One region of the Prauserella oleivorans genome, then DNA from elsewhere that is predicted to be linked to it. Evidence: riboswitches for the same ligand, from Rfam matches in the RefSeq annotation. Region 1 holds a riboswitch; the other holds the start of a gene.
What was found. Region 1 has a riboswitch for S-adenosylmethionine ahead of thrC (threonine synthase). Riboswitches for the same ligand answer to the same signal wherever they lie in the genome.

Region 1 (5,864 bases):
CTCCGTGGCGTCGTGGTGGCAACGGAGCGCGGAATCGCTCCGGGCAGCGCTGCGGGACGTGGCCGGTGTGCTCGGCGAGGACGAGGCCGGCTTGTTGCCGGGACTCGTCGTCGGGGACACGAGTGCGCTGCCGGTGCGCGTCGAGGAGGAGTTTCTCGACGCGGGCCTGTCCCATCTCATGGCGGTCAGTGGGGCGAACGTCGCGATCGTCTGCGGCGCGGTGCTCCTGCTGGCCCGCGGATTGCGTGCAGGCCCACGACTGTCGGCAGTTCTCGCCGGTGCCGTGCTCGTCGGGTTCGTGGTCCTGGTCGGGTACGAGCCGAGCGTGTTGCGTGCCGGCGTCATGGGCGCGGTCGGCCTGCTGGCGCTGGTCCTGGGCCGGCGTCGGTCCGCGGTACCCGCGCTCGCCGCTGCCGTCTGCCTCCTGGTGGCGTTCGACCCCGCGATGGCCACGAGCATGGGGTTCGCGCTCTCCGTGGTCGCGACGGCAGGTCTGGTGTTCCTGGCTCCACGGTGGACCGAGGCCATGGCGCGGCGTCGCGTTCCGGTCGGTGTGGCCGAGGCACTCGCCGTGCCCGTCGCGGCGTTCCTCGCGACGGCACCGGTGATCGCGGGCATGGCCGGTGAGATCAGCGTGGTGTCCGTCGTCGCCAACCTCGTCGCCGCACCGGTGGTCGCCCCGATCACCGTCCTCGGTGTGCTGGCCGCGGCGTTGTCGCTGCCCTGGCCTGCCGCGGCCGAGGTGCTGGTGCACGTCACCGGGCCCGGACTGAGCTGGCTGGTGTTCGTCGCCCGCGAGGCCTCGGGCGTGCCGGGCGCGGTGCTGCCGTGGCCACCCGGCTGGTGGGGCGGGTTGCTCGCCGCGGGCGTTGTGGCGCTGGTCGTCGTGGCCCTGCGGTACCGGACCGCCCGGGTGGCGCTCGCCGTGGCGCTGGCATCGGTGTTGGTGGTGGCGGTGCCGACACAGGTCGTTGCGCCGGGCTGGCCACCGGACGGCTGGGCGGTGGTCGCCTGCGACGTCGGGCAGGGCGATGGCCTGGTCCTGTCGACCGGCGAGGAGGGCCGTGCGGTGGTCGTCGACACCGGTCCCGAGCCGGGTGTGCTCGATCGATGCTTGGACCACCTGGGGATCGAGCGCGTGCCGCTGGTGGTTCTGAGCCACCTGCACGCCGACCACGTCGGCGGCTTGGCGTCGGTGTTCGAGGGACGTGCCGTCGGCGCGGTCGCCGTCGGTGCGGGCAGGACGCCCGCGTGGGCGTGGCGCGAGGTGGTCGAGGAGGCCGCCGCACACGGCGTACCGCTGGTCGAGCTGCACGTGGGACAACGGCTCGACTGGCCGTCGCTCACGCTCCACGTGCTGGGGCCGCACTACGTTGCGCCGGTCCAGGTCGGAGAGGAGGAGGAAGGAACCGGAATCAACAACACGTCCGTGGTGCTCAGGGCGGACACGCCTGCCGGACGGGTGCTGCTGACGGGCGACGTCGAGCTGACAGCCCAGGGCGACCTGCTCAGCAGCGGCGCCGATGTGCGCGCCGAGATCCTGAAGGTGCCGCACCACGGCAGCCGCTTCACGTTGCCGCGGTTCCTCGCCGCGGTCGGGCCCAGGGTGGCGCTGGTGAGCGTGGGTGCCGACAACACCTACGGCCACCCGAACCCCACGACCCTACGGACACTGTCGCAGGGTGGCGCGCTCGTCGCACGCACCGACACGAGCGGCGACACCGCGGTGGTGGCAGGTGAGCAGGGTCCCGTCGTCGTCCGGCGCGGGCCCGGCCGCTGACAGCCTACAAACTCCGGCGCGAGCACCGGAGGAGCTCAGGAGCCGAGCACCTGCCGTACGGCATCGGCGGACGGCGGCACCGTCGCCTTCGGACCGATCCGACCCTCGACGGCGTCGAGTGTCTTCAGGCCGTCACCGGTGATGAGCAGCACCGTCTCGGCGTCCGGGTCGAGCTTGCCGGTTTCGATGAGCTTCTTCGTCGTCGCGACGGTGACACCGCCCGCGGTCTCGGTGAAGATGCCCTCGGTCCGGGCCAGCAGCCGGATGCCTTCGACGACCTCCTCGTCGGTGACGTCCTCGATCGCGCCGCCCGTCCGGTTCACCGTGTCCAGCACGTACGGACCGTCGGCGGGGTTGCCGATGGCGAGGGAACGGGCGATGGTGTCCGGTTTGACCGGCTGCACCACGTCGTGGCCCGCGCGGAAGGCCGAGGACACGGGGGAGCACCCGGTGGCCTGTGCGCCGAACACCTTGTACGGGGTCTCCTCCACCAGGCCCAGCTGGCCGAGCTCACGGAAGCCCTTGTCGACCTTGGTCAGCTGCGAACCGGACGCGATCGGCACCACGATCTGCTCCGGCAGCCGCCAGCCGAGCTGCTCGGCGACCTCGAAGCCCAGGGTCTTGGAGCCCTCCGAGTAGTACGGGCGAACGTTGACGTTGACGAACGCCCACGTCTCGTGCTCGGCGGCGAGCTGCGTGGCCAGCCGGTTGACGTCGTCGTAGTTACCGTCGACGGCGATGAGGGCGCCGTCGTATACGGCCGTGGTGAGGATCTTCGCGCGTTCCAGCGAGGACGGGATGAGCACCACCGACTGCCAGCCGGCGCGGGCGGCCGCGGCGGCGACGGCGTTAGCGAGGTTGCCCGTCGACGGACAGGCCAGGGTGTCGAAACCGAACTCGCGCGCCGCGGCCAGCGCGACGGCGACCACGCGGTCCTTGAACGAGTGCGTCGGGTTGCCGGTGTCGTCCTTGACCCAGACGCGCTTGACACCGAGAGCCTTCGCGAGCCGGTCGGCACGGATCAGCCGGGTACAGCCAGGCTCGGTGTTCGGGATCTCCTCGACATTGGAGGGAACGGGCAGCAGCTTCTTGTAGCGCCAGATGTTGCGCGGACCCGACTCGATGTCCTCCCGGCGGACCCGGCCGAAGTCGTAGGCGACCTCGAGCGGCGAGAAGTCCTCGGCGGACACGAACTCGGGAGCCAGAGGCTGTCGGTGCCCCTCTTCCTTCGACACCAGCTCGACGGCGGGACCGAGGTCCACGGTGCGCTTGGTGGAGGTTTCAAGGGCTGCAGTCATCGCGAGGTTCCTTTCCTCATCTGCCCCGCTGGCACGGGTCGGAATTGGCACCGTGGTCGTCAGCTACCTCGCGGAATCGAGATGACAGGCTGACGCCGGTTGCCGGGGCTTCATCGGGCCGTTCCCTCTGCCCCTCTGGATGAGCGGTATTCGGTTGTCCGCCGCGTCCTGCGCGGCGTCGGGCCCCACATTACGGCATGGCGATCACGGAGTGCCATGGCCATGCGCTCCACATCACCGTGGCAGGATCGAGACGTGACCGCGCCAGCCACCACCCCCGCGCCACTGCAGCTCGTGCTCGGAGACGAGGAACTGCTCGTCGAGCGCGCTGTCCGCGCGGCGCTGGACTCGTCGCGGCTGGCCGACGACACCGCCGAACTGACGCGGATGCGCGTGTCCGACATCACGCCGCCGGAGCTCGCCGAGTTGGTCAGCCCGTCGCTGTTCAGCGAGGGGCGGGTGATCGTGCTCGAGCACGCGCAGGACATCTCGCAGGAGCTCGCGGACGCCGTCCTGTCGTACGTGAAGGACCCCGCGGACGGCGTCGTGCTCGTCGTCGTCCACTCCGGTGGTGGGCGGAGCAAGGCCGCGAAGTCGCTGCCGAGTGCCTTGCGCAAGGCAGGGGCAGTGGTGACCGAGTGCGAGAAGATCACCAAGCCCGCCGAGCGGGAGGCTTTCGTCCGCAACGAGGTGCGCCGCGCAGGTGGCCGGATCGACGCCGCGGGCGTGGCCGCCCTCGTCGACGCCGTGGGCTCCGATCTGCGGGAACTCGCGTCCGCGGCTGCTCAGCTCGTCGCGGACTCCGGGGGCAAGGTCGACGAGGATGCCGTCCGGCGCTACCACCGAGGCAAGGCCGATGTCACCGGCTTCCTCGTCGCGGAGAAGGCGGTCGCCGGAGACCGGGCGGCCGCGCTGGAGTCGCTGCGGTGGGCACAGCAGATCGGCGTGCCGCACGTGTTGATCGCCGACGCGCTGGCCGATGCCGTGCGCACCACCGCGCGGGTGTCGGCTGCCGGCCGTGGCAACCCGAACCAGCTGGCGGGCGAACTCGGGATGCCGCCGTGGAAGATCCGCAAGGCGCAAGGGCAGGCACGCGGCTGGAGCGCGGGCCCGCTCGCCGACGCCATGCGCATCGTCGCCCGCGTCAACGCCGAGGTGAAGGGCGCGGCAGCCGACCCCGACTACGCACTCGAACGTGCCGTGCTCGAGATCGCGGCCGCCAGGCAACGGCGCTAGCGCTGCCGGGGCCGTCGTGACCGGGGCCCGTCGGCCCGCCGTAGCCGTCGCGCCCGGGACGCGATCCGGACGGGCGAATCCGGGTCTCGGTCCAGGTTCCGACCCGGTCGAACGACGCGACTGCCGCTGCGTCCCGCTCACCCTGTGTGACCCTGGCACGCTGGTCAGACGCGACCGGGGCAGGTCACGCGGACGCACCAGCGCCGGATGGACGTCCAGGGCGATGGCCCGGGTCTGGTACGACGAAGCCCCGGAGACCGTGGTCACCGGGGCTTCGTGAACGATTCGACGATCAGAGCTTGTTCAGGCGCTGGGCCATGGCCGACTTCTTGTTCGCGGCCTGGTTCTTGTGGATCACGCCCTTGCTCGCGGCCTTGTCGAGCTTGCGGGCGGCCTCACGCTGCAGCTCGATAGCCTTTTCCTTGTCGCCGGCCTCCGCCGCCTCGCGGAACTTGCGGATCGAGGTCTTCACCGCCGACTTGACGGCCTGGTTGCGCTGCCGGCGCTTCTCGTTGGTCTTGATGCGCTTCATCTGGGACTTGATGTTGGCCACGCGGGCGCTCCTTCATCTGTTCGGCGGGATCCTCGCTGCCGCATTCGTCATGGCACCGGCTCGGCCGGTCTTCCTCCCTGGCGGAATGCCATACGGCAACAGCTGGAAAGCATAACAATCGGTCACCGGGCCCAGGTCGGCAGGTCCGACGGGGAAAGCCCAGGTGACCGGGTGCGGTGCCGGAGCGGGGCCTGGCGGCAATGGTGGTCGCGGAACGGACACCGTCCGCGTCGGCTGACCCGCCGCGACGGACTGGGTGGAACGGGGTTCGAATGGTGGGGAGCACCGCCGGGTTCCGGTGTGCGTTCCGTCGGTGCCGGCGTGGTGCGGCCGCGGGAACGGGCAGCCGGGCGGGTGCTGGTGGGCAGGGCGACGACGGTCTGGCGCCGGACGACCAGCACGGAATGGACCGGTCAACATGCCATGGCCCGGGTGGCCGTGCCGGGGCAGCGGATGATCGCGTTCACATGAGACGGTATGGGCCATGGACGTGCTGAGTAGCCGCGTGCTGCTGCATCCCCGCGACCCCGAGCTGACGACGGCGTTCTACCGGGACACGCTCGGGCTCGCCGTCTACCGCCAGTTCCCCGGTGGCACGGTGTTCTTCCTCGGCGGCGGGTTCCTCGAGGTGGTGGGCACCGGCAAGGCCGGCGCCACCCCGGACATGGCGCTGTGGTTGCAGGTCCGGGACCTGCCCGCGACGCTCGCCGAGCTGCGCGAGAAGGGCGTCGAGCCCGAGCGCGGGCCACAGCGCGAGCCGTGGGGTCTGGACGAGGCCTGGATCCGCGATCCGGACGGCACCCGCATCGTGCTCGTGGAGATTCCCGCCGACCACCCGTTGCGCGTCGATGTCCGCGGCGACTGAGGCTCGGGGGCGCCTGGTCCGCGCCGCGGTCTGGTGGTTGGTGCTGGTGCTCGGGCTGCTGCTCGTGGCGACACTGAGTCGCGTGCTGTACGGCGGTGGGCCCGAGGTGGACCGCGTCGGCACGGCGAGCGT
Region 2 (5,864 bases), 2.6 Mb from region 1:
CCCCACGCCGAGCGAGACGCCGTCGAGCAGCATGCGCTCGCCGTAGGACTTGCTGACCGACTCGAGATTGACCAGATTGGCCATCCGCTAGACAAACCTCTCCACGACTCGGGATCGTTCGGCGACCACGGCGGTCGCATCGTCGATGGTGACAGGACCGCCCGACGCGGCCCGCATGCCCTCGCCGGCGCGGAACGGCTCGGCGTGCACGCGTTCGGCAAACGCCCCGCCGGCGGGCTCGTATTCCGCCCGTACCGGCGTGGCCGTCACCAGGTCGCCGCACAGCACGGCGGCGAGCCTCACGCGTGCACCCGCGGCACCGGATCGTGTGGTGAATCGTCCCCATCGACCACACGGGCGCCGGGCACGGGCCCGTGAGCGACCCGCACCGTACGGCACACACCCGCGCCGGCCAGGCGCGCGGACACGCGCAGCGCCGTGTCGGCGTCCTCGCACAGGAACGCACAGGTCGGACCGGACCCGGACACCACGCCCGCGAGCGCGCCCGCGTCGACTCCCGCCCGCAGTGTGCGCCGGAGGTTCGGCCGCAGCGACACCGCGGCGGCCTGCAGGTCGTTGCCGAGCAGCGGCGCGAGCCGGTGCGGATCGCCCGAGGCCAGCGCCTCGACGACGGGCGCGTGCGAACCGACGCGCGGCGGGTCGCCCGCACTGCGCAGCCGGTCGAGCTCGCCGTACACCCGGGGCGTGGACAGCCCGCGTTGGTCGAACGCCAGAACCCAGTGGAAGACGTGCCGCGACAGCACGGGCACCAGCTCCTCGCCCCGGCCGGTGCCCAGCGCGGTGCCGCCGTAGAGGGCGAACGGGACGTCGCTGCCGAGCGTGGCGGCGACGTGGGCGAGCTCGTCGCGGCCGAGGTCGAGCTTCCACAGCGCTGCCAGCCCGACCAGGGTGGCGGCCGCGTCGGCGCTGCCGCCCGCCATGCCACCGGCCACGGGGATGCCCTTGCGCAGCACGATCCGGACCTTGGCGAGGTCGGCCGCCGGACGGCCGACGTGCTCGGCGAGCGCGTGGACGGCGCGCCAGGCGAGGTTGTTCTCGCCGGTCGGCACGACCTTGGCCCCTTCGCCGTGCACCTCCAGGCCGGGTTCCTCGGCGGCGGCGACGGTCACCTCGTCGCTCAGCGACAGAGCCTGGAAGATCGTCGTGAGCTCGTGGTAGCCGTCCTTGCGCGCCTCACCGACCGACAGGTGCACGTTGATCTTGGAGGGCACCTTGACGGTCACGGGCGGAGGTACGACGGCGAGCACGTCCCAAGCCTACTTGGCGGTATCACCAGCGGCGCGCGACCAGCTCCGATGTCGCCCTCGGACGGCTGGTCAGGCGGCCACGTTGCGCAGGCCGCACAGGGTGTGCGTGACGTGGGCGCCGCGCTCGGCGATCCACGCCAGCGCCGCGTCGGCGCGCTGCCCCCGCACACCGAGGCGGAACCTCGCGACCGGCGTGTCACCGAAGCGGGTCAGGCCACCGCCGATGGTGGCGAGCTCGACGTCGAACCGGCTCGCGGCCTCCGGAAGCAGGGCGCCGACGGCCGCGAAGCCGACGAGCACCACGTCCACCGCGACGTCGTACTGAGCGGCCTCGGCGCGGGAGGTCGTGATGACGGGCAGCAGCTCGTCCGCGATCCGGCTGCCGTGCTTGCCGAGCAGCCCCAGCAGGTTGCCGCTCTCCACCACCGAGCCGCGCTCGAGCAGGGCGACGTCGTCGCACACGCGCCGCACCACCGCCGGGTCGGGCGTGGTGACGAGAACGGTCGCCCCGAACTCGGCGCGGGCGCGATCGAGCACCGACAGCACCGCGCCGCTCTCTTCGGCGTCGACGCCGCCGGTCGGGTCGTCGGCCAGCAGCACGGCAGGTGCCGTGGCGAGCGCCCGGGCCACGGCGACCCGGCGTTGTTGTCCCGGCGTCAGCTCGGCGGGCAGCTGGGCGGCCGCGCGGCTGAGCCCGATGAGGTCGAGCAACGTGCCCACCCGCTGACGGCGGCGGGGCGCGTCCACTCCGAGGCGCTCGAGCGGCGCGGCGACGTTGCCCGCCACGGTGCGCTCCGGCCGCAGTTTCGGGTCGACCACACCGACCTGGCTGCGCGCCTCCCGGAGTTTGCGACCCTCGAGCGCCGTGAGGTTGATGCCGTCGTACCGCACGGCACCGCGGTCCGGCCGTTCCTGCAGCGCGACGCACCGGGCCAGCGTCGACTTGCCGGCGCCCTCGGCGCCGACCACGCCGTACAGCGCGCCCGCGCCCACGTCGAGGCTCACCTCGCGCAGGGCGTGCACGGGCGCACCGGCACGACCGGGGAACGACTTGCTCACGTTGTCGACGGTGATCACGAAGGCTCCAAGACAGCTCGAGTCGCAGCGACACACGTCCGGACCAGGACGGGCGCTGGAAGGTGACGAAAGGTGGTACTGAGTCGGATCAGGAAGCGGCGCGGTGGCGACAACACGCACTGACCGTGCGGCGGCCTTGATCGACGACTCGGCGCTTCGTGAGCAGTCGCGAGCGGTACACAGGATCCTCCATCGGTCCTGGCGTTAGCACCTTCCCGCGATCACCGCGGGCGGTTGCTGCGACGTCGTCGAGCCAGGTCTCTCGGTCGCTCGGGATGGATGCCCATAAAGTACACCCGAACCGGACACGCGAAAGCAAGCCGGTGGGTACAGATCACACGTTCGCCGCGATGGCGACGTAGTCCTCGATGCCGAGCTGTTCCCCGCGCGTGCGTGGATCGATCCCCGCCGCGGCGAGGAGCTCGCCGGCGCGAACGGCCGAACCGGCCCACCCGGCCAGTGCGGCACGCAGAGTCTTCCGCCGCTGGGAGAAAGCCGCGTCGACGAGCGCGAACACGCGGTCGCGGTCCACACCTTCCCGAGGTTGCCCGCGCTCGAAGGCGACGAGCGACGAGTCGACGTTCGGCACCGGCCAGAACACCGACCTCGGCACGGCGGCGACCTTGCGCGCGGTGCCGTACCACGCCAGCTTCACGCTCGGCACGCCGTAGACGCGGCTGCCGGGAGCGGCGGCCATGCGGTCGGCCACCTCGGTCTGGACCATGACGAGCGCCCGCCGCAGCGACGGCAGCTCGCCGAGCAGGTGGAGCACCACCGGCACGGCGACGTTGTACGGCAGGTTGGCGACGAGCGCGTCCGGAGCCACGTCGAGGTCGGTGGCCCGCAGGCGCAGCGCGTCGTCGGCGACGACGGCCAGCCGGTCCGCCGCCGCGGGCGCGTGGGCTCGCACGGTCTCGGGCAGCCGCCCGGCGAGCACCTGGTCGATCTCCACGGCCACGACGCGCGCACCGGAACCGAGCAGGCCGAGCGTCAGCGACCCGAGCCCGGGGCCGACCTCCAGCACGACGTCATCGGCACCGACGTCGGCGAGCTCGACGATGCGGCGCACCGTGTTGGCGTCGTGCACGAAGTTCTGCCCGAGCTTCTTCGTGGGGCGCACGTCGAGTTCGGCGGCAAGCCCCCGGATCTCGGCGGGCCCGAGCAGGCTCGGCGTCTCGGCGGTCACCTTCCGAGTTCAGCACAGCGGCGCGCCCCGCCTCGACCAGGGGTGGTGGTCGGGGCGCGGCGCGCGGCGGAGCTGGTTACGAGAGGCCAAGCTGCGACGAGCACGACGGCCAGGCGCCGTACCCACCGCGGTCGTCGCGGACCTTGGTGGCGATGGCGATCTGCTGCTCGCGGCTGGCCTGGTGCGGGTAGGCGGCGTAGGCGTCGCCGCCGTAGGCGTCCCAGGTGCTCTTGTCGAACTGCAGGCCACCGTAGTAGCCGTTGCCGGTGTTGGTGGCCCAGTTGCCGCCGGACTCGCACTCGGCGAGGCGGTCCCACACCGCACCGTCGGAGATGACCGGCTGCGGCGGCTCCTTGGTGCCGACCCGCACGACCTTCTCCTTCGCCTCCTTGACGACCTTGCTCGACAGCTCCTCGCGGGCGATCTCGCGGTCGTTCTTCTTGGTGACGCGGTAGGTGACGATCTTCTCGCCGGGAACGCCCTCTTCCTCGACGATCTCCTTGCCCTCTTCGAGCTCGGGGTCCTCGACGTAGCGGACCTCCGGCTCGATGATCTCCGTCTCGTTCACCACGGAGACGCCGGTGCGGCTGATGTGCACCTCGGCACCGTCGAGGAGCCGGAGCTCCAGGCCGCCGTCGATCTCGTCCTCGGGGCCCAGGCTGAGGTTGAGCTCGCGCAGGAGCTCCTTCGCCGTGACGGCGTTGGTGGTCAGCTCTCGCGGGGCGTTGCCGCCGTCGAAGAGGGTGATGTGCTTGAGCGTCTTCACCTCGAGGGTCATGCCCTCCAGCGGCACCTCGCCGTTGACCGGCGTGGAGAACCAGGTGCCCTTCTGGTTGAGCTCGTCGAGGCCGAGCTGTGTCAGCGCCTCGCCGACGGTGGTGGCGCGGACCCAGGACTCGCGCTGCTCGCCGTCGACGATCAGGTTGAGGTGGCGGCCGCGCTCCAGCTTGATGACCCCACCGTCGCCGACCTCGGCCTGCGGGGAGGGCGAGAGGGCGTCGTGCGCGCCGACCGAGATGCCCGCGTCGGAGAGGACCTCGCCGACGGTGTCACCGAAGCTGCGGACGGTCTGCTTCTCGCCGTCGACATCGAGCGTGACGCTCTTGTTCATCGCGAGCGCCGCGGCACCGCCACCGGTGAGCGTCATCATCACGGCGAGGACGGTGCCCTTGAGAAAACGCTTCTTCCACGTCTTGACCGCGGTGGCGAGACCGTCCTCGGGCTCCTCGTCGGCCTCCGCGGTGCGGTCGGCGGCCGCCTCGTCGGGGACGACGATGGCGGGGAGCATGGTCGTCTCGGCGTTGATGAGCCGGATGAGCTCGTCGACGTCGACGTTCGCCTCGGCCATCAGGTCGTCGGCGTCGGGGCCGAGCACGGCGAGAACGTCGCCCCGGGTCACCCGGGGGTCGGACGAGAACTCCAGGTCGTACGGCCGGTCGAGCAGGGCTGTCGAGCCGCCGGATCTCGGCGAGGCGTCGAGACCCGCGTCAGCGCGCCCGTAGCTACCAGTCACAGGGTCAATCCCTTTCACGCATGGCCAGGACTCCCGCAGTCAGCGCCGCCCCTTGACGTCCCGGAGGACATCACCCCGACGTACACCGACGTGACTGTGGGCCAACCAGTTGGCGGCTCGTCCGAACCACCATCCAGCACGGTCACGGGACCGTAACGAACCCCCTAGGGGTTGCGCAAACACCCCCTGCAATCTCGTGAGCTTGATCACTGAGTCGAATGACGGACAGGTCTCCACCTTTGTCGCAGTCCGTTCAACCCGAGGTGACGCTGGGCAATCGGAAGACGCGTTCGGCGTTGGCCCGGACGGCATTCGCGACGTCCTCCACCGGTTCGCCCCGGAGTTCGGCGAGGCCGTGCACGGTGTAGGCCGCGCAGTACGGCTCGTTGGGCCTGCCCCGGAACGGATGGGGCGTCAGGAACGGCGCGTCCGTCTCGACCAGGTAGCCGTCCGAGGGCACGAGCTTGGCGGCCTCGTGCAGCGCCCTGGCGTTGCGGAAGGTCACCGTGCCCGCGAAGGACAGCACGTACCCCGCATCCGCACAGCGGCGCGCCATCTCGGCGTCTCCGGAGAAGCAGTGGAACACCACCGTGTCCGGCGCGCCCTCCTCCTCGAGGATCCGCAGCACGTCGTCGTGGGCGTCGCGATCGTGGATCATCAACGGCTTGCGTACGCGCTTGGCGAGGTCGATGTGCCAGCGGAACGCCTCCTGCTGGGCCTCGGGCGGCGAGTAGTCCCAGTAGTAGTCCAGGCCGGTCTCGCCCACCGCCACCACGCGCTCGCCCCGCACCAGACGCTCCACTTCGGACTTCTCGGCGTC

Region 2: linked by a shared signal. The riboswitch ahead of ACFSZT_RS10365 (methionine ABC transporter ATP-binding protein) and the one ahead of thrC (threonine synthase) in region 1 are both predicted to bind S-adenosylmethionine.

What each region holds. Positions count from the first base shown of each region.
Region 1 is NZ_JBHUNT010000001.1:4,640,218-4,646,081, reverse strand. Features, by position in the region: gene ACFSZT_RS22835 (ComEC/Rec2 family competence protein) at 1-1,780, shown strand, start outside; gene thrC (threonine synthase) at 1,816-3,078, opposite strand; SAM riboswitch class I at 3,092-3,224, opposite strand; gene holA (DNA polymerase III subunit delta) at 3,334-4,314, shown strand; gene rpsT (30S ribosomal protein S20) at 4,607-4,867, opposite strand; gene ACFSZT_RS22815 (hypothetical protein) at 5,168-5,338, shown strand; gene ACFSZT_RS22810 (VOC family protein) at 5,352-5,732, shown strand; gene ACFSZT_RS22805 (DUF6346 domain-containing protein) at 5,716-5,864, shown strand, end outside.
Region 2 is NZ_JBHUNT010000001.1:2,081,984-2,087,847, reverse strand. Features, by position in the region: gene ACFSZT_RS10380 (ABC-F family ATP-binding cassette domain-containing protein) at 1-84, opposite strand, end outside; gene ACFSZT_RS10375 (hypothetical protein) at 88-303, opposite strand; gene ACFSZT_RS10370 (4-(cytidine 5'-diphospho)-2-C-methyl-D-erythritol kinase) at 300-1,268, opposite strand; gene ACFSZT_RS10365 (methionine ABC transporter ATP-binding protein) at 1,338-2,345, opposite strand; SAM riboswitch class I at 2,532-2,627, opposite strand; gene rsmA (16S rRNA (adenine(1518)-N(6)/adenine(1519)-N(6))-dimethyltransferase RsmA) at 2,680-3,531, opposite strand; gene ACFSZT_RS10355 (transglycosylase family protein) at 3,608-4,975, opposite strand; gene ACFSZT_RS10350 (TatD family hydrolase) at 5,298-5,864, opposite strand, start outside.